Desulfosediminicola ganghwensis: one gene and its partner. The protein of the gene in region 2 binds, or shares a complex with, the protein of the main gene of each other region. Links are inferred from orthologs where the notes say so. Each region holds a gene or a part of one and is shown on either strand. Other genes may lie near its edges.

Evidence for each region.
Region 1: pnp (region 2) and rny share a complex: the UniProt entries of both Bacillus subtilis proteins name them as parts of the possible RNA degradosome complex. The link is inferred for Desulfosediminicola ganghwensis from one-to-one orthologs.

The regions. Positions count from the first base shown.
Region 1 is NZ_CP050699.1:4,872,056-4,878,213, forward strand. What follows is about bases 1,994-4,989. They hold rny (ribonuclease Y), read right to left. Parts: upstream 4,277-4,989; coding sequence 2,711-4,276; downstream 1,994-2,710. Other genes in these bases: tyrS (tyrosine--tRNA ligase), read right to left, coding at 1,994-2,664. Outside these bases: FCL45_RS20895 (radical SAM family protein), read left to right, coding at 1-752; FCL45_RS20900 (Fur family transcriptional regulator), read left to right, coding at 895-1,296; more of tyrS, read right to left, coding at 1,453-1,993; FCL45_RS20920 (cell division protein ZapA), read right to left, coding at 5,244-5,543; FCL45_RS20925 (hypothetical protein), read right to left, coding at 5,591-5,953; FCL45_RS20930 (NUDIX hydrolase), read right to left, coding at 6,065-6,158. UniProt on the Bacillus subtilis protein: Endoribonuclease that initiates mRNA decay. Initiates the decay of all SAM-dependent riboswitches, such as yitJ riboswitch. Involved in processing of the gapA operon mRNA, it cleaves between cggR and gapA.
Region 2 is NZ_CP050699.1:3,052,353-3,058,433, reverse strand. Bases 1,884-4,802 are described here. They hold pnp (polyribonucleotide nucleotidyltransferase), read right to left. Parts: upstream 4,423-4,802; coding sequence 2,344-4,422; downstream 1,884-2,343. Other genes in these bases: rpsO (30S ribosomal protein S15), read right to left, coding at 4,620-4,802; dut (dUTP diphosphatase), read right to left, coding at 1,884-2,255. Outside these bases: FCL45_RS12980 (TraB/GumN family protein), read left to right, coding at 1-214; ribosome assembly RNA-binding protein YhbY, read left to right, coding at 272-607; FCL45_RS12970 (MBL fold metallo-hydrolase), read right to left, coding at 1,004-1,771; more of dut, read right to left, coding at 1,773-1,883; more of rpsO, read right to left, coding at 4,803-4,889; tRNA pseudouridine(55) synthase TruB, read right to left, coding at 5,101-5,838; FCL45_RS12945 (DHH family phosphoesterase), read right to left, coding at 5,862-6,081. UniProt on the Bacillus subtilis protein: Involved in mRNA degradation. Catalyzes the phosphorolysis of single-stranded polyribonucleotides processively in the 3'- to 5'-direction. Necessary for competence development in Bacillus subtilis.

The DNA of each region.
Region 1 (6,158 bases), 1.8 Mb from region 2 along the record:
ATTTTCTCGGGCGCTGGGAAGCACCTCTACCTACATCGCCTGAATGTAATGCCCGTTGTGTAGGTTGTATATCGTTGCAGGAATCGGGTTGCTGCCCTTCAACCCAGGATCGAATAGCTTTTGTTCCGACTCCGCATGAAATTTGCCAGATGGCAGTCGCTCATCTTAATACAGCAGAAAGGGCTATTGTCAGTTTCGGCCAGGGATGTGAGGGAGAGCCACTGCTGCAGGCCAGTACCATCGAAAAGGCAATAGGCCTTATCCGCCAAAAAACATCCAAGGGTACAGTCAACCTAAACTCCAATGCCAGCTTGCCCGATAAAGTAGAAAACCTCGCTCGAGCGGGTCTTGACTCGCTCCGGGTCAGCTTGAATTCAGTTCAGGAAGACCGTTATCTCAGATACTATCGCCCCAAAGGATATTGCTTCGATGACGTGAAAAAATCGATAGCAGTAATGAAATCTCACGGTAAATTCGTCTCACTGAATTACTTCATCCTGCCGGGATTTACCGACTCTCCTCAGGAGTTTGATAGTTTATGTAGCTTTGTTGAAGAGTTGTCCCCTGACTTTATTCAACTGAGAAACCTCAACATGGATCCCGAGTGGTACCTGAAAACAATTGATTTTCAGCCGACCGAAAAAGCACTGGGTGTTCGCAATTGGCTCAGCTTGCTTAAAGAGGAATGTCCCACATTGAAATTTGGCTATTTTAACCCTCCTTTAGCCAACGGCTTCACAATTAAACCCTGAATTTCATTCCCCACGCCGGCCAAAAGTACCACAACGTGTAACTTATTATCCCTGTGGACTTTTTCATTGATATTTTTTCATTTTGATATACAATGTCAGCTAATAACATTTATTAATACTTAGAATTTAGCGGGATAATGATATGGAATCTCTACCGAATATGCGACTGACCACTCAGCGCCAGGTTATTCTCGAAGAACTCGGCAAGGTTACTTCCCACCCGACTGCCAACGAAGTTTATGATATGGTTCGCAAGAGGTTGCCGAGGATTGGCCTTGGCACCGTTTACAGAAACCTTGAATTGCTTGCTGACAGCGGAGTAATCCTCAAATTAGAGGTCGGTGGTACCCAGAAGCGTTTCGACGCAACTGTAGATCCTCATTACCACATACGCTGCGCCAGCTGTGGCAAAGTTGACGATATAGACATCCCCGTCCAGGAACACATCAATGTAGCTGCCATGGAAGCCAGCCAATATGAGGTGATTGGTCACCACATCGAATTTTCCGGAGTTTGTGGTACCTGCCGTAAAAATGGCATGTAACACAGGTTGATAAGCTAAAATCGATTGATGTTACCCTTGTAAGTTCCTGAAAGGTTCTTCATTTTTCTGAATACGGCAAGTCAGACGCACAAAATAAAAAAGGCCGGTTCGCGACAGAGCGAACCGGCCTTTTTTTATTTCACTTTACAGTCGGGATTAGACGAACTTCACCATACTGAATCTACGCTTGCCAACCTTCAGCAACACCTCGCCACTTGGTTCAATTGTGCCCTTCATATCGGTGACCTTCTCGCCATCGATTGATACGGCGTTCTGCTTTATCATCCTGCGGCCGTCTGAAGTTGAGGCAACCAGTTCGGCATCAAGCAGTAACTGAGGGATCCACACCGGCTCACTGGCTGAAACTTCAACAACTGGAATGTCATCCGGCAGACCACCCTGCTTGAATACCTGCTCAAAGTTCTCTTCCGCAGCAACGGCAGCCTCTTCACCGTGGTAACGGGCAGTCAGTTCACGGGCAAGCTTCTTCTTCACCTCTTTAGGGTGCAGCTCGCCTTTCTCTATGCCCGCTTGCAAATCTGCAATCTCAGCTTTTGAAAGATCACTGAGCAACTCATAATAACGGAACATCAACTCGTCGGATATGGAAAGCACCTTGCCGTAGATATCGTTGGCGGGCTCAGTAATGCCAATGTAATTGCCGAGCGATTTGCTCATCTTGTTTACACCGTCCAGACCTTCCAGCAACGGCATGGTCAATACCACCTGAGGCGCCTGACCACGTGACCGCTGGAGATCCCGCCCCATAAGTACATTGAACAACTGGTCGGTGCCGCCAAGCTCAACATCCGCTTCCATGGCCACAGAATCATACCCCTGAATCAGGGGGTACATGAACTCATGAATGGAAATTGGTTTGCCACTATCAAAGCGGGTTCGAAAATCCTCCCGCTCCAACATTCTGGCCACAGTCAACTCAGAAGCGAGCTTTATCATGTCGTAAGAGCTCAGGCCGCCGAGCCAGGTAGAATTGAATACGACCTCGGTCTTTTCAGGATCAAGAATTTTAAATACCTGCTCCTTGTAAGACTCTGCATTATTGGCAACATCTTCAGGGGTAAGCGCCTTACGGGTTTCGGACTTACCTGTCGGGTCACCGATCATACCGGTAAAGTCACCGATCAAAAAGTATACCTGATGGCCAAGGTCCTGAAAGTGCTTCAGCTTCTGCAACAGCACGGTATGGCCAAGATGCAGATCCGGTGCGGTGGGGTCAAAGCCCGCTTTCACTTTCAGCGGCACACCTGTTTCAGCTGATTTCGTGAGCTTTTTTTTCAGCTCCTCCCGGGAGATGAAATCAACGACACCTCGCTCGATAAGTTCTAACTGTTCCTCAATAGATTGCATTACTGTATTGCCCTATCCTTTCTTATTTACTGACCATTTATTAACTTTACTTAGCGTACTCAACGGCACGAGTTTCCCTGATTACTGTCACCCGTATCTGGCCTGGGTAGGTCAATTTCTCTTCAACGGACCGGGCAATGTCCTGGCTCATCAAGATAGCCGCATCATCGTTGATCTTGCTGGCATCAACTATTATCCGCAAATCACGTCCGGCTTGAATGGCATAGGACTTTTCAACGCCCTGACAGGCGTTGGCAATATTTTCGAGATCTTCGAGTCGCTTTACGTAACTCTGGAGCATTTCTTTTCTCGCCCCCGGCCTTGCACCGGAGAGCGCATCGGCAGACTGAACCAGCACATCAAGTACTGATTGTGGAGGCTGATCTTCGTGATGAGCGCCTATAGCGTAAACAACGTCTTCGGTCTCACCGTATTTTTTGGCAAGGTCACGACCAATAATGGCATGGGACCCTTCCACCTCATGATCAACAGCTTTACCAATATCATGCAGGAGGCCCGCCCGTTTGGCGACTTTAACATCCAACCCAAGCTCAGCAGCCATAATACCGCAGAGAAAAGCAACTTCAAGCGAGTGCTGCAATACATTCTGACCGTAACTGGTACGATACTTGAGTCTACCCAGCAGTTTAATAAGCTCTACGTGAACTCCGTGCGCCCCCACATCAAATGTTGCCTGCTCACCAGCTTCCAGGATGGTGACCTCCAGCTCCTTGGTAACCTTGGTAACCACCTCTTCAATGCGACCAGGATGAATCCTGCCATCATTTATGAGCTGCAGAAGGGCAAGACGGGCAACCTCACGACGTACCGGGTTGAACCCGGACAGGATAACAGCCTCGGGGGTGTCATCTATAATGATATCAATGCCGGTGGCAGCCTCAATTGCCCTGATATTCCGTCCCTCACGCCCGATAATCCGCCCTTTCATCTCATCGTTGGGCAGTGGCACCATGGAGACTGTCTTGTCTGCGACATAATCGCCAGCGTAACGGGAGATCGCCAATGCCAGAATATTCTTGGCCTTGCGATCCGCCTCCATTTTCATTTCGTTTTCAATTCGGGCAAGCCTTTTCGCTGCTTCCATACGGGCTTCGCTTTCCAGCGAGTCCATGAGCATCTTCTTGGCCTCTTCCTGACTGATGCCGGCGATACGGGCCATTTCATAGCGTTGTTTACCGATGAGATTATCAACCTCTTTATATTTCTCGGCAATACCCGTCTCTTTGCTGCGCAAGGTGTCCTCAAAGGACTTAAGTTCTCTCCCCTTACGGTCCAGATTGTCCCATTCTTTCTTCAGGGTCTCTCGCTTACGATTCAGCTGACGCTCTTCAGACTTGATCTCGTCTTTTTCTGCTTTCAGTTCTCTTTCGTGAGCCTGCTTGATCTGATACGCTTCTTCCTTACTCTGGAGAAGTGCTTCTTTCTTGAGTTGTTCAGCCTCGATTATGGCAGTTTCTATTATCTGCTTGCTCTGGGCCTGAATATTTCGCTGGTGGCCTTCAATAAACTGCTTGCGCAAGAGATATCCAACAACTGCGCCAAGCGTCAAGCCTAGTATGATGAAAAGCGATGGGTGGTTCAATACGCTCATGACGTTATTCCTGTGTATGCTGTAACTGATCGCGCAGAAAGGAATAACAGGCGTATGAAAAGTGGGATTACAAGACGGGGATAATAAACGGGAAGATTCTTTAAGTCGGGGAAAAACCCCAACTTTTTCAGATAACGAGCGATCATACAACTGTCAGAAGTTGGTAAACCGGTTGATTACACCCACCAACTCTCAAACATAATGTATTTCACCCCAAATAGCGGGGAACTTGCCCGGTAAGCTACACCAAAACTGTCAATTGCTCTTAAGCTTGAAGTAAGCGGATGAAAGGGCTGGCCAATGCCACAGAAACATCGTACATCCTACCGTCGTACCAGCCTATATGGTCTTGTGTTCATTCATAAAAACCATCCTTCTCTATTCATCGTACCGATACACAATGCATATTATTGTCATGTATCAAACCGATGCCCCTCCCTCGAACTCTATATACCACTTCGGGCAATTGTCTCTTTGCTCCGTGCAAATCTGACACTCAAAACAGATATCTGAAAAGCTACCCTGCTTCTTTAATGTCCGTAATCTCTTTCAAACAGCATCCCTGCTGCACTCAGTCGTGTTAAATTAAAATTCGGCCGTAATACCGATATCCTGCCAGCCAGCCGCATATATAAACAGAACGAATTTCAGCGAATTCGCTCTGAGCTAGTAACTTCCCCGCACTGCCGTGTCGACAGGTCAGTTAAACCTAATGAATTAGGTGGGCAGCCTCATAACTACTTCAGGAAATTCCGTATGGATTTTCCTTAATCAGTAAGGGGAGGTACCCTTTTTTTGAGAGTTGGCTCAACACACACAGCAGATCACCAACAGCGCAGGGAAATCTCTAAAATTCTACTTCCTGAAAGGTAGAATCACTCTATTTTCTACCAGATCAAACAATCTTCAAATCAGACTTCAGTATAGCAAACTTTCAACTAAACGAAAACAAAATATAGTTGCAGCATCAGCCTTGAGGAAGACTGTTTCGTATCTTTTCGCTCAAGTCGTAAAAACGGCTTTCATTGTCCGTTTTATAACTCTCAAAATCCTGTTTTAACTGAACATATTTAGATGCAATATTCAAACATGCCATCACTGCTATTTTACTTGCCGGTAATGTTCCAGTTCGCGTGCTGAGATTTCCTTCAACCTGCTCGCGAACCAGTTCCAGAATCGCATCCATCTCTGCCTCGGTGGCAGCAGTATAAAATTTAAATTCCTGCCCGAACAGCTCAAACCGGACCAAACGTTCAGTTTCAGACATTATGACTGTATTTCACCCCAATACGATTCTGCCTGCTTCGTTTAATATCAGCTGGTACGGCCACTCTCTTGCTGATCTGCCTGGGCACCATCAACAGCAGTTTCTGTCTCACTTGAATTAAACAGATTACGCTGTTCAGTGTGATCGTCAAGAGTCAAAGTATCAAATACTTCTTCTCCCAGGTTGATTTCCCACTCTTCGATCTGTTCAATCAAGCCATTTACCCGGGTGCTGATCTCGCTGCGTTCGTTCTCATGAACCGCAAGCCTGTCTTTCATCTGGGCAACACTCTCATACTGCTCCTGCAGTTCCAGGGTCAGCTTGTCGTTCTCCAACTTCAGTTCCTGGTAACTCACCAGCAATTTGCTGACGAAGCTCTCAAGACGTCGTAATTCGCTCTCCTGAGACATATCTCTACTCCTTCTCTTGGGATAAGGATTGATTAAATCTGTTTCAGCCAGACTATACCATGCAAACGATCTTCCGCAAGCTGAAAGAGCTGTCCCCAGGCCGCATATTTTCTACATTCTCGTATACTCCCAACTTAACGGCCTATCGTTTTCATAGGGCATGTAACCGTGAAATATCCGCGGATCATCGTCAAAAACCAGAGGC
Region 2 (6,081 bases):
CGGTGCAGGTTATGTAACCGCTTTTATTCAGGTTATGACACGACCTCCTGTAGTTCGTGAATTTGAATCAGTTGGTGATGACATCTCGTCCTTCACCGGCTGGTGGAAAAATAAACTTCTCAGGGTCTTCCTGGTATTTTTCTTCACCGGTCTCGGCTCAGCTATCGGCACCTGGGTAGGCGGCTATGAAATCTTTAAAAATTTAATAAGTTAACTGCTTATCGTAGAGTTGTAATTCTATAGGCAGCAGAACAACAGGTTGTTCACCACTATGACTGAAATTAAAAATGACGAAAAACCTGCTCTTACCAGCAGGCAGAAGAAATATCTTAAAAGCCTCGCTCATGACCTGCCGGCGCTGGTTCAGGTTGGTAAGGAAGGTTTGAGCGAATCGCTTATCGAAGCCGCCGATGTCGAACTCGAACGACGCGAGCTTATCAAGGTAAAACTTGGCAAAAACAGTGGTGTGGAAAAGGATCTGGGCGGAGAACAGCTCGCCAAGGCAACAGACAGTTACCTTGTTCAAATCATTGGTAAAACCCTGATTCTTTATCGCGCAAATCCCAAACGTAAAAAAGACGAGCGCATCAAGCTTCCCAAAGCCTAAAACGCGTTTTGGCCCCTTACGGGGTCAGGCTCTTTTTTTATTGTAAGGGCCTGCATACTGCAAGGCCCGGGCTATATTTTTAGCACCGGGCCTTTTTCTTTTATACAGGAACTGTTTCTGTTAGCGAGATCTTCAACCCTGTGGCTTAAAACCATTCAACACTGATCACGGTATTGAAGAGGTCGAGCGTGTGATCACAAAGACCGGAGACATTCTGATAGAAGCTGTCAAAAAATCGACAAGAGCACTATCGGTTTTTCAGGTCAATCAGGCGGTGACGATTTTATCGTTATCACCAGGCCAACAAAGTGCAGGCGTCGATAATTGCTCGAGACAGACGGGAAGTTGAAAATGTCACTGAGTAGATGGATTCATCTCCAGCACACTTCAAAAAGATCAGAGTTGAAAAAGATCTGTCGCCTTGTCCTGCTCAGCGGCAAGCAGTCTGGCAGGATGGTCAGCCGGCATGTGGGGCAGCGCAGCAGCCATGGCAAAATTAGGGGTATTATTGGTTTCGCTCAGGTGAGCCAATACCGCAACCTGCAAAGAGTTGTGTACCAGGCTACCTAAGAACTCTCCAGCTTCCTCGTTTGCCAGATGGCCATGACTGGATCGCACCCTTTGCTTGAGCATCAGTGGATACGGTCCATTCTTCAACATTTCCGGGTCATGGTTAAACTCAAGGACGAGGCCATGGCACCGGGCAAGCCGTAACTCCATCAACTTAGAAACTTTACCTGTATCGGTACAGTAGCCAAAATGTTTCGTACCATCACTCACCACATAGCCAACCGGATCGAGTGTATCATGGGAGATGCGAAACGATCTCACCTGAAGATCGTCGATGCTCAACTCGTCTCCCGTGGCAAAATCAGCCCTCTGATATAGCTTACCCAGCCTCTTCTCCGCCCCCTCAAAGGTACCTGGATTTGCATGAACAGGTACCTTGCAGCGCCGCGAAATAACTCCTGCTCCGGCAACATGGTCATTATGTTCGTGGGTCAGACAGATCGCTGTAATATTGTCCAGACTTCGACCAATAGAAAGTAACCGTTTCTCAAGCTCTTTACCTGAGAAACCATTATCAATAAGTATCCCGGTAGCACCGCTTTCTATATAGACAGAATTTCCCCGGCTGCCGCTGCCAAGCACACTGAATCTCATGTCAGCGAACTCCGGTATGGCCGAAGCCTCCAGCGCCGCGATCGGTATCATCAAGTTCGGTACAGACATCCCAGCAGGCCAGCGTTACCGGAGCAAGAACCAGTTGAGCTATACGATCCCCCCGCCTGATGGTAAAGCTGTTTTTTCCCAGGTTGATGAGGCCGACTTTCACCTCACCGCGATAGTCTGAATCGATTGTGCCAGGACTATTTATAATAGTAATGCCATGCTTTACAGCCAGGCCACTACGTGGTCGAACCTGTATTTCGAAACCTTCGGGAATAGCAACGGCAAAGCCGGTCGGCACCAACACAATTTCACCTGGTGCGAGCTCAAGATCATCCTCCACCGCCGCCCCTACATCCATACCGGCAGACCCGGCTGTTTCATATGATGGCAACTGGAGATCATGTTGTTCTTCAGGCAGTAACCAACAGAATTTAACTGGCAAGCTTCGTACTGTGGGAGTTCGAAAAGATGTCATAATGGCCTGGTTCAAAATGAAAAAAAAGAAAAAAAAAGCCGGCCCATAAAGAGCCGGCTTAATATCAAATCTGATCCCTTTTCAGTGATCAGTCACTCAGCAATGCCTTACGGCTGAGACGAATACGGCCGCGGTTGTCGACATCAAGGACAGTTACCTCAATCTCGTCACCCTCGCTCACCACATCTGATACCTTAGCAACACGCTTGGTGTCAAGCTCAGAGATGTGAACAAGACCATCGGTTCCCGGCAGAATTTCTACAAAAGCACCGAAATCCTTAATGGTTTTCACGGTACCCTTGTAAACTGCACCAATCTCTACCTCTGCAGTGAGTTCCTTGACTTTGGCGATCAGGGCGTCACCAAGGGTGCCGTTGACAGTGAACATTTTCACCAGACCGCTGTCATCAACCTCAATCTTGGCATCGAACTCTTCTGAAAGTCCTTTGATGATTTTGCCACCAGGGCCGATGATGTCACGAATCTTATCCGGGTTGATCTTGTGGACGAAGTATTTCGGTGCATGGTCTGCAACCTCTTCGCGGGACTCGGAAATACCTTGGCCCATCTCCTCCAGGATGTGAATACGTCCTGCCTTGGCCTGCTCGAGAGCACGACCCATAATATCGCGATCAACACCATCAATCTTGATATCCATCTGCAGGGAAGTCAAACCGTCGCGGGTACCAACAACCTTGAAGTCCATGTCGCCAAGATGATCCTCATCACCAAGGATATCGGAAAGTATTACAATCTTCTCTCCTTCCTTGATCAGCCCCATCGCAATACCGGAAACTGGGTTCTTAAGCGGTACACCGGCATCCATCAATGCCATGGAACCACCGCAGACAGTTGCCATGGAGGATGAACCGTTAGATTCGAGAACCTCGGAAACCACACGAACGGAATACGGAAAGTCCTCTGCGCTTGGCATTACAGCGGAAAGACCACGCAATGCCAGGGTGCCATGACCAATATCACGACGGGAAGGTCCACGCAACATGCGAGCCTCACCCACGCAGTATGGTGGGAAGTTATAGTGAAGCATGAAACGATTGTTGACCTCACCGAGCAAGGTCTCAATACGCTGCTGATCACGCTCAGAGCCAAGTGTCGCGGTAACCATTGCCTGGGTCTCACCACGGGTAAAGAGCGACGAACCGTGGGTCATTGGCAGACAGGCAACTTCGCAATTGATTGGACGAACCTGGTCGAAGGTTCTTCCGTCGATACGAACTTCCTCTTCGACGATTCTGGAACGCATCAGATCTTTCTTGTAGTCAGAAAGATAGTCTGAAATCTCAGAACCACTTTGACCTTCTTCCTCGAGTTCGGCAACGACTTTCTCTTTGAGTTCATCGTAGAGGTCGTAGCGCTTCATTTTGTCGCTGCAGGTTACAACCTCATTCATGCCCTCAGCAGCGATCTCGCGTACCTTGGCCATCAACTCTTCATTAACCGCCGGAGCATCAACTGTACGCTTAGTCTTGCCGTTGGTTTTCTGCAGCTCTTCCTGAATGTCGATGAGCGGCTGGAGATTCTCATAGGCATAGAAGATACCAGAGAGGACCTCGTCTTCTGTCAGCTCGTCAGCCTTACCTTCAACCATGACTACCGCGTTTCTGGTACAGGCAACGACGATATCCATTGTAGACTTTTCAAGCTCTTTAGCGGTTGGGTTGAGCAGGAACTGACCATCGATACAGGCAACACGGCCGCCAGCCACAGGACCGGCAAACGGGATGTCAGACAGGGTGATCGCGCAAGATGCACCGGTCAGAGCCAGTACATCCGGGTTATTCTGCTGATCTGCAGATAGTACAGTAGCGATGACCTGGGTCTCCGCCATATACCCTTCAGGGAAGAGCGGACGAAGCGGACGGTCGATAATGCGGCAGGTGAGAATTTCGTGCTCACTCGGACGACCAATCTCACGACGGAAGTAGTTACCTGGAATACGGCCGACAGAGGCGAGTTTTTCCTGGTATTCAATGGTAAGAGGAAAGAACGGAGCGTCAGGACGCGCCTTTTTCGCTCCAACTACGGTTACCAGAACTACGGTGCCACCACATTTGATGACAATTGATCCTGATGCCTGTTTGGCAATTTTACCGGTTTCGATGGAAATTTTCTTTCCACTGATTTCGGTTTCGACTTGTGTAAACATATTTTCTCCAATTATTCAGCATCAGGGCAATGCAATTGCCATTGTACTGACTGGATTATCCACCAGCCCCGTATGCTTTTCTATTTTCCGGAATTCCTATAAAGACAAAACCTCAGACCGTAGCCGGGTTATGGCACAGCCTGAGGCATACAATGGCTCTAACGTACGTAGGGGAATACCAACAATACTGGCATTGACTACTTCCTAATACCGAGATCCTGAATAAGAGCTCTGTATTTGTTTACGTCTTTTTTCTTGAGGTAGTCAAGCAGGCTTCTGCGCTGTCCAACCAACTTCAGAAGGCCCTGACGAGAGTGATGATCCTTCTTGTGTGTCTTGAAGTGCTCGGTCAGGTACTGGATACGGTCGGTCAAAAGAGCAATCTGCACCTCTGAAGAACCGGTATCTGAAGAATGGATTTTATGTTTTTCGATAATTTCGTTTTTCTTAATTGTTGTTTGTGCCACAACATTCCTCCTGTACTGTATACTCAATCTAATCAATCGATATCATTAATTTCGGCTTCATTTTTATCACAGAGTTAGATAGGCTCTCTGATAAAAATACGGTCCCCAATGTGAACCGGCAGGTGGCTTGGGAGCAGGTGGCGTGTCCCAAAAAGTCACCTATAATCTATAATACAACTACAAAACATATTAAAGTAGCCAACTCTGTCATTTATTGCAACAGATTCCCGACATCCTCTACCGATAACATGCTTTTCATGATGTTCTCACGTTCAGCAGGGTCGGAAAGTGTCTGGCCATTGACTGCATTTTCTATAGTGAATGGACCGCTTCTGGTTCTCCGCAATCCTGTTAGGTACGCACCGCAACCCAAGGCTGTACCTATATCAGCTGCCAGGGTTCGTATATACGTTCCCTTGCTGCACACCACGCGAATCTGAAATTCAGGATGATACCCACATAAATCACCTTTGGTATCTATGCGCTCAAGTTCCAGGATGTTAACTCTGCGTGGCTCCTTTTTCACCTCTATACCTTTACGAGCGTAATAATAGAGTGGTTTACCTTTATATTTAAGAGCAGAATATGCGGGTGGTTCCTGCATCTGCTCACCCCTGAAAGAGGCGAGGCATTCCTCAATACGACGTTCGCTCAGGTAGCCAACCGCTCCTTCACCAACAACTTCACCCTCAGGGTCAAGTGTGCTTGTCTGCCTTCCAAGACAGAGTGTAGCCACGTATTCCTTCTCTCCATCCATGAAAGATGAGATCAGGCGAGTCGCAGGTCTGCCGCCACAAATAATCAGCAGCCCTGAGGCAAATGGATCGAGCGTTCCTGCATGACCGACCTTTTTAATGCCAAGCAACTTTCGAACGTGGCGAACCATGGTAAAAGACGAAGGACCGACCGGTTTGTCGATCAAAAATACTCCGGCATAAAAATCTGACATTGATATATGTAATTACGGAAAGGCTATTCCGCTTGATCTTTTAAACGCAAGCGTAATTTCTGCAGCACCAGCGAGTGAACTTCATCCACGGTTTTGTCCTGAAAACGGAACCCTGCGGCATTTCTATGGCCGCCCCCACCGAAGTCTGCTGCAACATCTGCCACATCACACTCGCCTTTTGCTCTGAGGCTGACAGAAACTGTACCCTCGGTTCCTTCTTTCACAAATACCGCAACTTTAGCT